DNA from 3 places in the Halomonas profundus genome. Region 3 is predicted to be linked to each of the others. Evidence: predicted binding sites of a transcription regulator. Region 3 holds the regulator's gene; each other region holds the start of a gene.
The links. The regulator sigma-54, encoded in region 3, starts transcription at its own class of promoters, with help from an activator protein. The targets are predictions, from matches to a motif close to TGGCACNNNNNTTGCTNT.
Positions count from the first base shown of each region.

Region 1: the regulator sigma-54 is predicted to act here: its motif matches at 2,985-3,002, upstream of LMS44_RS07085 (HAD-IIB family hydrolase).
Region 2: the regulator sigma-54 is predicted to act here: its motif matches at 1,896-1,913, upstream of LMS44_RS06265 (formate/nitrite transporter family protein).

Region 1 covers NZ_CP086344.1:1,568,871-1,573,053, reverse strand. The annotation lists gene LMS44_RS07095 (methyl-accepting chemotaxis protein) at 1-405, shown strand, start outside; gene LMS44_RS07090 (glycosyltransferase family protein) at 687-1,907, opposite strand; gene LMS44_RS07085 (HAD-IIB family hydrolase) at 1,954-2,871, opposite strand; gene LMS44_RS07080 (OmpA family protein) at 3,522-4,183, opposite strand, start outside.
Region 2 covers NZ_CP086344.1:1,369,336-1,373,518, forward strand. The annotation lists gene LMS44_RS06255 (fructosamine kinase family protein) at 1-403, shown strand, start outside; gene cynS (cyanase) at 439-879, opposite strand; gene LMS44_RS06265 (formate/nitrite transporter family protein) at 924-1,736, opposite strand; gene LMS44_RS06270 (sigma-54 interaction domain-containing protein) at 2,101-4,032, shown strand.
Region 3 covers NZ_CP086344.1:1,937,339-1,941,521, forward strand. The annotation lists gene rapZ (RNase adapter RapZ) at 1-698, opposite strand, end outside; gene LMS44_RS08590 (PTS sugar transporter subunit IIA) at 786-1,256, opposite strand; gene hpf (ribosome hibernation-promoting factor, HPF/YfiA family) at 1,261-1,569, opposite strand; gene LMS44_RS08600 (RNA polymerase factor sigma-54) at 1,667-3,082, opposite strand; gene lptB (LPS export ABC transporter ATP-binding protein) at 3,212-3,961, opposite strand; gene lptA (lipopolysaccharide transport periplasmic protein LptA) at 3,973-4,183, opposite strand, start outside.

The DNA.
Region 1 (4,183 bases), 370 kb from region 3:
GCTGCTGCCGCCCAAGAGATCAAAACGCTGATCGAAGCGTCGGATAGCAAAGTGGTGGAAGGCAGCCGTCAAGTGCATGACACCGGCGATGAGATCAATGGCATGGTCGATGACATTAAACAGCTCAGTACACTGGTTCAGGAAATCTCTGCAGCCACCATTGAGCAGAGCAGCGGCATTGAGCAGGTCAATCAGGCGGTAACGCAGATGGATCAAATGACCCAGCAAAATGCCGGCCTGGTGCAAGAGAGTAACCACGCCACCCAAACGCTCGCACAGCTCAGTGCTCAGCTGCGTCAACTGGTTGCCCACTTCCGCATTAACCAGAGCACGGGACATGCACAAGCAAATTTACCCGCCTCGTCATCGGCTCCGCGTGCAGCCCTCCAGCACAGCGATTTTTGATGTCTTGTCATTGCGAGCGCAGTGAAGCAATCTCGGGGTTACCTGCCATCGCAGATCGAGATTGCCGCGTCGCTGAGCTCCTCGCAATGACATATGAGTAGGCTCCTTGCAATGACAAATGGGTGTCATCGCGAGCGAAGCGTGGCGATCTCGGTGTTGTCATTGGGAACGCAGTGAAGCAATCTCGGGGTTACCTGCCACCGCAGACCGAGATTGCCGCGTCGCTGCGCTCCTCGCAATGACATATGAGTAGGCTCCTTGCAATGACATATGAATAGGCGCTAAACCTTACCTTGGTTATCCAGCTCTACCGCTTCGTGCATACGCGTGAGCAGATCTGGCACCGCGGCCTGAACACGGTTCCAGCTGGGGATAAAGGGTCGCTCACGTGGGTTATCCATAAAAAGATTGCCCGCTTCGAGCAGGTTACTGGCAAACAGCTCCACGGCCTGCTCTTCGCTGTGGCGATCAAGGCTTAGGCCGTTCATCGTCGCATCGTGGTCGTAGGCTTCGATCAAATCCAGCGCAAAGCGGTAGTAGGTAGCTTTAAGCGTGCGGAAGTCTTCGCTGCTAAAGGTAACCCCCTGGGTGGCTAGTTTGCGATAGAGCGCTTTTGAAATATCCAGGCTCATGCGGTTTAAGCCGCTATCAGGATCATCTTCGCTAACCGGCTGATGCTTGTGGTCGTAGGCATCGGCAATATCTACCTGGCAGAGCTGGCGCAGGGAGTAGTTGCGTTGTAACTCCGACAAAACGCCAATTTCCAGCCCCCAATCCGCAGGCATACGAATCCCCTCAAGCACTTCGCTGCGCATCGCAAACTCACCTGACAGTGGGTAGCGAAAGCTATCCAGGTAATCAAGGTAGGGCATCGGCCCACAGACAGTTTTAAGCGCCCGCAGCAGCGGTGTGACTAACAGCCGTGAGACGCGCCCATTCAGTTTACCCTCGGCAATACGGGGGTAATAACCTTTGCAGAAGCTGTAATTGAAATTGGGGTGCGCCACCGGATACATCAAGCGCGCAAGCAGCCCACGCTCATAGGTCAAAATATCGCAGTCGTGAAGCCCTACCACCGTCGAGCGCCCTGACGACAGCATATAGCCTGCGCAATACCATACATTGCGCCCTTTCCCAGGCTCTAAAGCGCCTAAACCGTGCTCTTCCAGCTCCGCATCCAGGGCGCGCAGCCGTGGGCCATCGTTCCATAAGATGCGCGTGTGTTGCGGCAGGCGTGAGAAAAACTCCCGAGCATATAAAAATTGCTCGCGATCGGCTCTATCCAGACCAATGACAATCTCGTTGAGATAAGGGACTTTAACCAGCTCATCGACGATCGCCGACAGCGCTGGCCCTTCCAGCTCCGAAAACAGCGACGGTAGAATCAGCCCCATTGGACGTCGTCGAGCAAACTGGCACAGCTCTTGTTCAAGCGCCTCCACCGAGCGCCGGGTAAGGTTGTGAAAGTCGGTAATAATTCCGTTTTGATGAAAGTCACTCATTCACTTACCTCCCTGGATTCATAGAACTGGGGTCAAAGAACTGTACTCAGAGGACAGCGGCATCGCCCTTTTCCGCCGTCGCTAAACGGCGGTCATCTCGCCCCCACCAGTAGGCCACTCCCTCAGCCCAGCCGGTTGGCCCTGTGGCATACGTGCGATAGAGCGAAGCATTGCGGGGTTCTACGGCTAAGTCGTGACAACCTCGTATCACGACCGCTTGATCCACTGCTTCGAGCATGGTGATATCGTTTGGCCCATCTCCCAAACCCAATGAAAGAGGCATTCGCCCTCTTAATGCCGTGAAGCGTTTAACCAGCCACTCGACGGCATTGCCCTTATCGGCGGAGCGCCCCATTACATGCCAAAAGCGTCCACCTTGAGTAAGCTGTAAGCCATCCCCCTCTAAAGCGGCGCGAAACGTCTCAAGGGCCGCGGCCGAGTCTTCCCACAACAACGGTTCGCTACCTTCCCGCTGCCGAGCATCCCGGGCGCGAACTGCGTCGAGCTCGGTAAGCTCCATCACCTCAGCTACGCTCATCTCTCCCATGCGGGTAAAGCGAATATCCAAGCGTTCACGCCACACCTTTAATCGGGCACGTATAAAGCCAATATCCACACCAGGATGTTTGATAACAACACCATCACGGCCACTGCCTGGACGGTCTAAGCGTGCATGACACCAGCCAGGGGGGAGACCAATAACCGCACCATTTTCAGCAATAAATGGGGTTGCCGTGAGGCCCAGCGCTTCGCGCAGCGGTATCAGTTCGGCATGGGTTTTACTGGTCACCGGAACCACCGGCACCCCCATTTGCTTTAAGCGGGCAAGCCAGGGAGCAGCAGGGCTGAAGTCATAACTGTGATGGTCGAGCAGTGAGCCATCTAAATCGGTCAAGACAAGCCGCGGCTGCAGAGCCGGATCAACCGAAGGGGTTGACGCTGAAAGACGAGCGGGTTCAGGCATAGCACTACCTCTCTTCGGCCTTAACGCTTCGTTAAGACGTCGTGTCTAGAACGCCTAAATAGCTATGGCCAGCTATTAACTACTATGACCAGCTATTAATTGCTACGTAAAGCATAGCAATTAATAAGCCAGAACAGAGAAGTGTCTATTCAACAGAGGGTTACGTGGCATTTGACGGGATAAATAAATCAGAGTACTTGCAAGCACCAAAAAGAGGCAGTTAAAACGCACCACAAAAGTGCATGAAGCAGATCGGTGCGCTTTGTACAGCCCCTTTCAGAATAAGCATTAGCGATAACTAAGATGATAAAAAGTAAAAAAAGCTTTACCGCACTTGGCAACGCTTAATAAATAGCTATACTGATATTGTACCCACTGACAATCCTGTACACCCCTCACCTGATGCCAGTGGACTGCAGTGAGCCAAGCCCTTTAATGCCCGCCTCCCCCGGCGGGCTTTTTTCTATGTCATTGCCCCTCTTATGTCATCGCGAGCGAAGCGTGGCGATCATGTTGCCGTCATTGCAAACATAGAGAAGCAATCTCGGGGTTAGCTATCACTGACAAATCAGATTGCCGCGTCGCTGCGCTTCTCGCAATGACATTTTCCTTATAGCTGAGCAGCTATTTACTCCTCTATTAACTGCCCCTTACTCCACATGAATCACCACCTCAACCCGCCGATTACGTGCACGCCCTTCCGCGGTGGCGTTGCTCTCTAGCGGTTTTGTTGCTGCCAAGCCGACTGCGCGAAGGCGTTCAGCATCCACGCCCGCCGCTTCCAGCGCTTCCACAATGGCAATGGCACGAGCACTCGACAGCGCCCAGTTAGATGAGAACTCCTCGGTGCTAATGGTCTGGCTATCCGAATGGCCCTCCACCCACACTTCGCCATCGTAGCGCTGAATAGTCTCGAGCAAACTGCTCACTAGTGACGACCCATCGTTGGTTAGCTCAGCCGTGGCAGAGGGAAACAGCAGTTGATCCTGTACACGCAGGCTAATCCCCTCAGCCACCCGCGATACTTCAACACCCTCCAGGTCGGGCAAATAGGTAGACTCTTCAACGCGTTCCGAAAGCGCCTGATTTAGCGCAGTCGCCCCCGCTACTGACTCATCGCTCACCACTTGTACATTTGCCGGGGGGTGGTCGGTTAACACCACCATGTAGTCAGCTAAGGGCGATGTAAAATCATCGCTGCCCGCGGGCATCAGTAGTTTTGGTAAGGAAATAACCGGCTCAGCAGGCGGCAATGGTGCTGCCAAAAGCGGTGGAACACCGAAGCTGACTCGTCGAGGAAGATCGGCCAGCT
Region 2 (4,183 bases), 570 kb from region 3:
GTGTGAGGCGTGCCACCAGCGTGGGCTATTGGACAGCGAGCTGCGTGGCCGTATCGAACGCTTGGCCCACGATTTGGAGCGCTGGCTGCCCGGTGCACCGCCCAGCTTGCTGCACGGTGATTTGTGGTCAGGGAATGTACTCTTCACTACAAAAGGGCCGGCGATCATCGATCCGGCAGTGTATCGCCACTACCCGGAAGTGGACGTGGCGATGCTGACGCTATTTGGCTCGCCGGGAGAGGCATTTTTTGACGCCTACTGGAACGGCGACGCCCCGACCAGTTGGCCGAGGCGTGAAGCTCTGTTTCAGCTTTACCCACTGTTGAATCATCTGGTGCTGTTCGGTGCCGGCTATCGTTCTGCGGTTGAACGCTGCGTGGCGAGGCTTGAGTCCTTCGCCTGACTTACCAGGACCTATGTGTTACCAGGATTTAGGTTTTACCAAGATTTATAGGGCAAAAACTTACCATTCAAAGTTAATAGTACCCGGTCGCCTTTGGGGTCTTCGATTTTGTCGACCTCCATGGTGAAATCGATGGCGCTCATAATGCCGTCGCCAAATTTCTCCTGCACCACGTCTTTTAGGGTCTCACCGTACACACCGACGACTTCATAGAGGCGGTAGATAAATGGATCCTGGGGGATCGCTTCATCCCAGGCTTTAGTGGGAAAGGCCACTAAAGCCTCTGCCGCATCGCGCTCCACGCCAAGGGTGTCACACAGCTTAGCGGCAACCTCTTGACTGGCGCTGTTCATGCCGTAGCAGGCGGAAGCCACCCATACCGGCGACATGCCGACCGCTTTGCCAATATCTTCCCAGCTCATTTTTTTACGCGCTTTGGCGGCGAGCAGGGTGTGACGCATTTCGAGTTTATCCATTAGGGTTTCTCCTATAAAGGGGGCTTTGGCCTATTAGGCTGTGATCAAGACAGCACCTTTTTGGGCTGAGTACGCACGTGGGTGGTATAGAGAACCAAGCCAACCAGGGTTAGGCCGCCTACCAGATTACCCAGTACCGTGGGGATTTCGTTCCACATAATGTATTGATACAGCGTGAAGTCAGCGCCCAGCATGAGGCCAATCGGGAACAGAAACATGTTGACCACTGAGTGCTCAAAACCAAGGTAGAAGAAGACAATAATCGGCATCCACATGGCCATGATTTTGCCGGAAACCGTTGTGGAGATGGCCGCGCCCACCACGCCCATAGAGACCATCCAGTTGCAGAACATACCTCTCAGAAAGAGCACAATCCAACCGGCAAGCCCCGCCTCCTGATAACCCACTGTGCGGCTTTCACCAACGGCCATCATCGTTTGGCCGACAGCGTTGATCTCCTCTGTGCCGCCCATGGTGAAATTCAGGTAGCCGAAGGTGGCGATAAATAGGGCGCCCCCAAGGTTGCCAAGCCCTACCAGAGCCCAGCACTTCAGCATGCGCGGCAGTGTCACTCCGGGTCTTTTGTCGAGCCATGCAATTGGCACCAGCATAAAAACCCCGGTGAGCAGGTCATAGCCCATCAGGTAGAGCATCACAAAGCCCACGGGGAAGAGCAGTGCCCCAATCAAAAAGTGGCCGGTTTGCGTCGCGATGGTGATGGCAAAAATAACCGCCAACGCCAGGGTCGCTCCCGCCATAAAGGCGCGGATAAGCGTATCCCGGGTGCCCATATAGACTTTTGACTCACCCTGATCCACCAACTTGGTGACAAATTCACTGGGCATTAGATAAGACATAAATATGTCTCCTGTGTCATTTCGGTTAATTAACGCCTAACCCAAGAGTTTTAGTGTTTCCTGATAGGAGCAATAAATAGGAGCAATAAAACCGATGGCTGCGCCGTCCTGGTGCAAAAGAGATTAAGCGTGTGGCGCTATCGCACTATCCACCCATCCAGTGCTATTTGTGTGCCAACTCGCGCATATGATTTCTAATATTTTGTTTTGAATGGATTAATTTATTTTTTAGAGGATGTTTTTGGAGCGTTTAAGGTGTTACGAAATATCGTAAATTACGATATTTCGTTGTTTTAGTGACGAAATGTCGTAACTGGCGCGGTAATTGAATGGTGATGGAGCAACTCATTTGAGACCGACACTAATGGATGAGCCTGAACGTCATCATGTTTTTGCTTTGATGGGTGGCTTTTCGCCTCTGGCGATGATGTTGGTCGATCCGTTTGCCGACCAACTGCTCGCTGCGAATCATGCCGCTTGCGCGATGCTCAATATTGATGAAGCAATGCCTTTGGAGGCACCGTTTAGCCATCGGTTGGGTGCTTCGCTGCCACTGTGGGTGAGCTTCACCGATGAAGCGCTAACACACAAAGCGGCCTGGTCGGATGATCTGGTGATGTTAGATATGCTGCGCCAGCCGTATCGAGTTGAGGTTTATGCTCAGCGTATCGACGACTCTGCACAGCTGTTACTGACGCTGATAGACCGCAATAAAGCTGAGCAGCGGCGAGCAAAAGCGGAATTAGGCCGCCAGCACCGCCAGGGTGAAGTGGGTTGGCAGCGGGTCGAGCAGGTATTCGAGCGGATTGAAAAGCAGAACCAACTAATTCTTGGCGCAGCGGGCGAGGGGATTTACGGGCTGGATGCCGAAGGCAAAACAACCTTCGTTAATCCTGCCGCCGAGCGAATTCTGGGCTGGAGTACCGAGGATATGGTGGGCCACGACGCTCACCTGATGTTCCACCACACCCACGTCGATGGCAGCCACTTCCCGGTGCAGCAGTGCCCTATTCACGCCTCGTTTAGCGACGGCCAGGTGCATCACGTCGATAACGAGGTGTTCTGGCACAAAAATGGTGAGGCGATTCCCGTTGAGTACACGAGTACACCGATTTTTGAAATGGGGCGTTTGGTCGGCGCGGTGGTGCTGTTTCGTGATATTCGTGAGCGCAAGCGCGCTGAGCAGCAGTTGCGTGATGCCCTTGCTGAGGTGGAGTCACTCAAGCAGCGCCTCGAACTGGAAAATGAGTACCTCCAGGAAGAGATAAAAGCGGAGCTAAACCATCGCGATATTGTCGGCAATAGTCCGGCAGTGGCCAAGCTGATTCAGCAGATTGAGCTGGTTGCGCCCACCAGCGCCAACGTGTTGATTAGCGGCGAGTCGGGCACCGGTAAAGAGCTGATTGCCCGCGCCATCCATGCGGGGAGTACACGCAGTGATCGACCGCTGATCCGCGTGAACTGTGCGGCTATTCCCCGCGATCTGTTTGAGAGCGAGTTTTTTGGCCATGTAAAAGGGGCCTTTACCGGCGCGGTGCAGGATCGCCCAGGGCGTTTTGAGCTTGCCCACGGCGGCACGTTATTTTTGGATGAAGTCGGTGAAATCCCCCTGGAGCTGCAGAGTAAGCTGTTGCGGGTGCTACAGGATCAGCAGTTTGAGCGCGTAGGCGATAACCGTACCCGCGAAGTGGATGTGCGGGTGATTGCCGCCACCAATCGCGAACTGCGCGACATGATCGATGCGGGCCACTTTCGCGAAGACCTCTATTTTCGACTCAATGTGTTTCCTATTGACTCGGTACCGCTGCGCAAGCGGATTGAGGATGTGCCGCTATTGGCGCGGCACTTTTTACAGCGTGCCTGCCTGAAATTTAATAAGCCGGGAGTGCGCATTCCCCCCGCCCAGTTGGAGATTCTGCAGCGCTACCCATGGCCAGGCAACATTCGTGAACTGGAAAACATCATCGAGCGCCAAGTCATCGTGACCCAGGATCGACGCTTAATGTTTGATGACCTGCTGTCGGGAGAGCCGTCGCGCTCGATGGGCCGTGCTCAACCAATGCCGACGTTGCTCCACACCAGCGGAGAGCAAAGTAAAGCAACGCTGCTGACTGAGCAGGCGCTGAGCCAACGTCGGCGGGCGAGCACGATTGCCGCTCTGGAACAGGCGAGAGGTAAAATTTCTGGGGCCGGGGGGGCGGCAGAACTGCTTGGTATTAAACCCACTACGCTGACCTCGCGGCTAACTAAATGGGGTATCGATGCGCGGGGATTTCGTAAAAGAGCGCCGCATTAATCGCCAAACCACCATGCTTTGGACTAAGGTAAGTTGGATGCGACTTGACAACAGGCTGCACACATATTTATAGATTGTTCAAGGCTAGCATACATACATGAATGTAACTATAATGCTCATCTTTCTGAATGTCTTAACGTGCGAGTGGCTT
Region 3 (4,183 bases):
CAACGCTCTAGCCAGGCCAAGATGTCGTCGCTCATGGCATCAACAATCGGATAGCTGTTCAAAAAAGCCACGATTTCCGCGTCGCGGCCAGTGAACTGGCGCAGCGTTGGATCCCAGTACGGATTTGGCAGGCAGCGCACATCGAAGACCAGGTCGGCGTCTAACGGTACGCCGCGTTTATACCCAAACGATTCCAGCGTTAGCGTCAGCTTGTCGCGCCGCTGATGGGCTACTTGGTCGGTAATGCGACGGCGTAAATCGTGCACCGATAATCGTGATGTATCGATCAATAGATCGGCCAGATCGCGAATATCCTCTAGCGTCGTCTCTTCTTTATTGATCGCCTCTTCCAGCGTCATTTCGCTATCGCGGGTCAGCGGATGACGGCGACGCGTTGCTGAGTAACGCTCAAGCAGTATGCGCGCATCGGTGGTCAGGTAAATAACTTGAAAGACGATTTTACGCTGGCGCAACTCGTCTAATAAAGAGGGCAGGCGCTCCAGAGCTCCCGGCAAATTGCGGGCATCAATACTCACCGCTAAATGTGCTCGGTCGCCCTGGTCACGCAGTTCATCCACCAACGACCCCAGCAACATAGCTGGGAGGTTATCAATCGCGTAGTAGCCAAGATCTTCCAGCGCTTGCAAGGCGATAGATTTACCTGACCCGGAGCGGCCGCTAATGATCACCAGTTGCATAGAGTCTCTCTTTGCTTTGATCAAGCTGCGTTGAGGGTGGTGAGCGGATAACCTGCTGTGATCTGCCCTGAACAGGGTTTCAGACCCTTAGGCCGCTGATTGCTCGCGAATTTTGGCGGTAATCAGCTCAAGCAGTTCGCGCTGGCTGGCTGCTTTACGCAGTTGCTGGCGCGTGTCCGCATCATTCATGATGGTCGCTACCTGACCCAGTAGTGAGAGATGCGTGTCATCTGCCTCTTCGGGTACCAACAGGACAAACACCAGATCTACCGGGTCGCCGTCGATAGCGTCAAAATCGATCGCTTCAGCCAGTTTCAAAAATCCAGCGATAGGGGCGTTGCAGTGGGGGCTACGCGCATGAGGAATAGCCACGCCGTTACCAATACCCGTACTACCTAAGCGCTCGCGGCCGATTAAACGGCTAAACACTTCTTGGCTGTCCAGGCTGGGGATATTTTGGGCGATAAAGGTGCTGTAAAACTCCAGCACCCTTTTTTTGCTGCCCCCGGGGACGTCGAACAGAACGCGTTCCGGGGGGAGTATGGTTTCCAACGTCATTGAATTAACGCACACCGGCGCCTTGGGCGCGAGCTTGTGCTTTTTCCTTGTGTTTAACGAGTTGACGGTCGATTTTGTCCGCTAGTGCGTCGATAGCGGCGTACATATCACTGTCTAGGGCTTCCGCATGTAAGTCAGCACCTGCGGCGTGCAGCGTACAGGCGGCCTGCTGGCGCTCTTTCTCCACTGATAAGGTGACTTGCACCGTAGTTATATTGTCGTAATGGCGCTCTACACGCTCAAGCTTCTCGTTGACATAGTCACGCAAGGCGTCAGTCAGTTCTACGTGATGACCAGTGATATTTACTTGCATTGACGTGCTCCTTATCCATCGGACTGTACTTCGATTGTAACCCTTTTTGCCGCGTTGCAAAGCCCTTGTCGAGAGTTTCCCTGAAACGTTAACGAAGTTAGCGCAAACGACGCCGTTCACTGGAAGAGGGAATGCCCATGGCTTCACGGTATTTCGCCACCGTACGACGCGCCACTTGAATCCCTCCTTCGCCTAATAGCGTCACTAAGCGGCTGTCTGAAAGCGGCTTGCCGGGCGGCTCCTCTTGAATCAGTTTCTTGAGTCGTGCACGGATGGCGGTGCTGGAGTGGCTGTCGCCATCTTGACCGCTCACCTGGCTTGAGAAAAAGTATTTGAGTTCAAACACACCACGGGGTGTATGGATATATTTTTGCGTCGTTACCCGTGAAATAGTCGACTCGTGCATCTCCACGGCTTCGGCAATGTCGGCCAGTATCAGTGGTTTCATGGCTTCTTCGCCGTGCTCTAAAAAGCCAATCTGGCGGGTAATGATTTCGCGACCAACACGCAGCAGCGTATCGTTTCGGCTAGAGAGGCTCTTGATCAACCAGCGCGCTTCCTGCAAGTGCTCTTTGAGAAACTGGTTGTCATCGCTTTTATCCGCACGCTTAATCAAGCTGGCGTAGTCGGGCTGAATGCGCAGCCGTGGCAGGGCCTCGGGGTTGAGCTCTAAATGCCAGCCTTCATTATCGTGGCGGACGACTAGATCGGGGGTGACATAGCTGTCATCGGTGTCGCCGTAGGCGCTGCCTGGGCGTGGGTCTAGGCTGCGAATAAGCAGGATGACATCGGCCAGCTGTTCGTCGTCGAGCCCTAGACGGCGTTTCAGCAGACGCATATCGTCTTTGCCAAGCGCTTCGAGAAACTGCCGCACCAAGCGGCGGGCGGGAACCAGCAGTGGCGTATTATCGGGGAGAGCGGCGAGCTGCAGCATCAAGCATTCACGCAAGTCACGGGCAAATATGCCGGTCGGCTCAAACTGCTGGAGCTTGAGTAGAATGGTTTCCACTTCGCGTTGGCTTAGCCCGTCAATGCCCTGGGCACGAAGCCCTTCACGGATGTCGTTGAGCGGCTGGGTCAGGTAGCCGTTGGCGTCTAGCGCGTCGATTAAACTTTCCGCGACAAGCTGCTCGCGAGCGCTAAAATCGGTCATGGCGAGTTGCCACAGCAGGTGGCCATGAAGGCTCTGCCCGGCTGCCTGGCGCTCAAAGTCGGGGCCTTCGCTGCTGCTGCCCCCCTGGCTTCCCATATCTTGATAGGTATCTGACCAGTCGCTATCTACCGAGAGCTCAGTAGGGATGCTCTCTGACCACTCTTCTTCCTTAGGCTCGCTGACAGCCTGTTCACTAAATTCATCTTCCTGCTCCAGCATGGGATTGGCATCGAGGGCCTGCTGAATTTCTTGACGAAGATCCAGCGTAGAGAGTTGCAGCAGCGCAATGGCCTGCTGCAACTGGGGCGTCATGGTCAGCTGTGTGCCGATACGCAGTTGGAGAGAAGCTTTCATGACCATCTGAGAACCACTCGTTAATCAGAATGCTCCACCCTAGTGCGAGTGAGTGCTTGGCGCAAGTGCAATAAGCATGCCATTGGTCGTAAAGTTGTTTTAAAGCGCTATTTAGGGGCGATTAAGGCAAAAACATTACAGGCGAAAATCGGCGCCCAAATACACATCCCTTACTTTTTGGTTGGTGAGAATCGAGGCGGGCGAGCCACTGGCGATGATTTGCCCATCGCCGACGATATAGGCGATATCGCAAATGTCTAGTGTTTCACGCACGTTGTGATCGGTGATCAGCACGCCGATATGGCGCTGTTTCAGTGCACGAATGATGGTTTTAATCTCACCTACCGAGATGGGGTCAACGCCCGCAAAAGGCTCATCGAGCAGAATAAAAGCGGGCTCTGTGGCTAGCGAGCGGGCTATTTCTACACGCCTGCGCTCGCCGCCCGAAAGGCTCATGCCCAGGTTGTCGCGAATATGGGTGATATGGAAGTCTTCGAGTAGCGCTTCCAGGCGCTGTTCGCGATCGCTGCGGTTAAGCTCTTTGCGGGTCTCGAGTATCGCCATAATATTCTCGGCAACCGAGAGTTTGCGGAAAATAGACGCCTCTTGAGGTAGATAGCCAATCCCCGCGGCTGCGCGCTCGTGCATGGGGGCGCGCGTTAAATCCACATCGTCGATACCCACCTTGCCAGCGTCGGATTTGACCAGCCCAACAATCATATAAAATGAGGTGGTTTTGCCCGCGCCGTTGGGGCCCAAAAGGCCAACGACACTGCCTTGGGATATCTCTAGATTGATGTCTTTGACCACTCGGCGGCGTTTGTAGCTTTTAGCCAGGTGGTGGGCATAAAGGGTTTTGATCGGCGCAGTGTCAGCAGTGGCCACAGCTAGGCTCCCTATTGTTCAGGCTGAAGGGTCATGCGTATGCGCTGGGGCTCGCTGCCATCAACGTCAGAGCGCGCTTGAATCACTTCTCGGTCAATAAAATACTCAAGGCGACCGCCACTAAAGGTGTCCTCTTGCTGGGTCAGTTCGGCTTGGTCGATCAGCTCTACGCGACGCTCGGCGACGTGATAAATAATCCGCCGCGCCCAGCCTTCCGTGGGG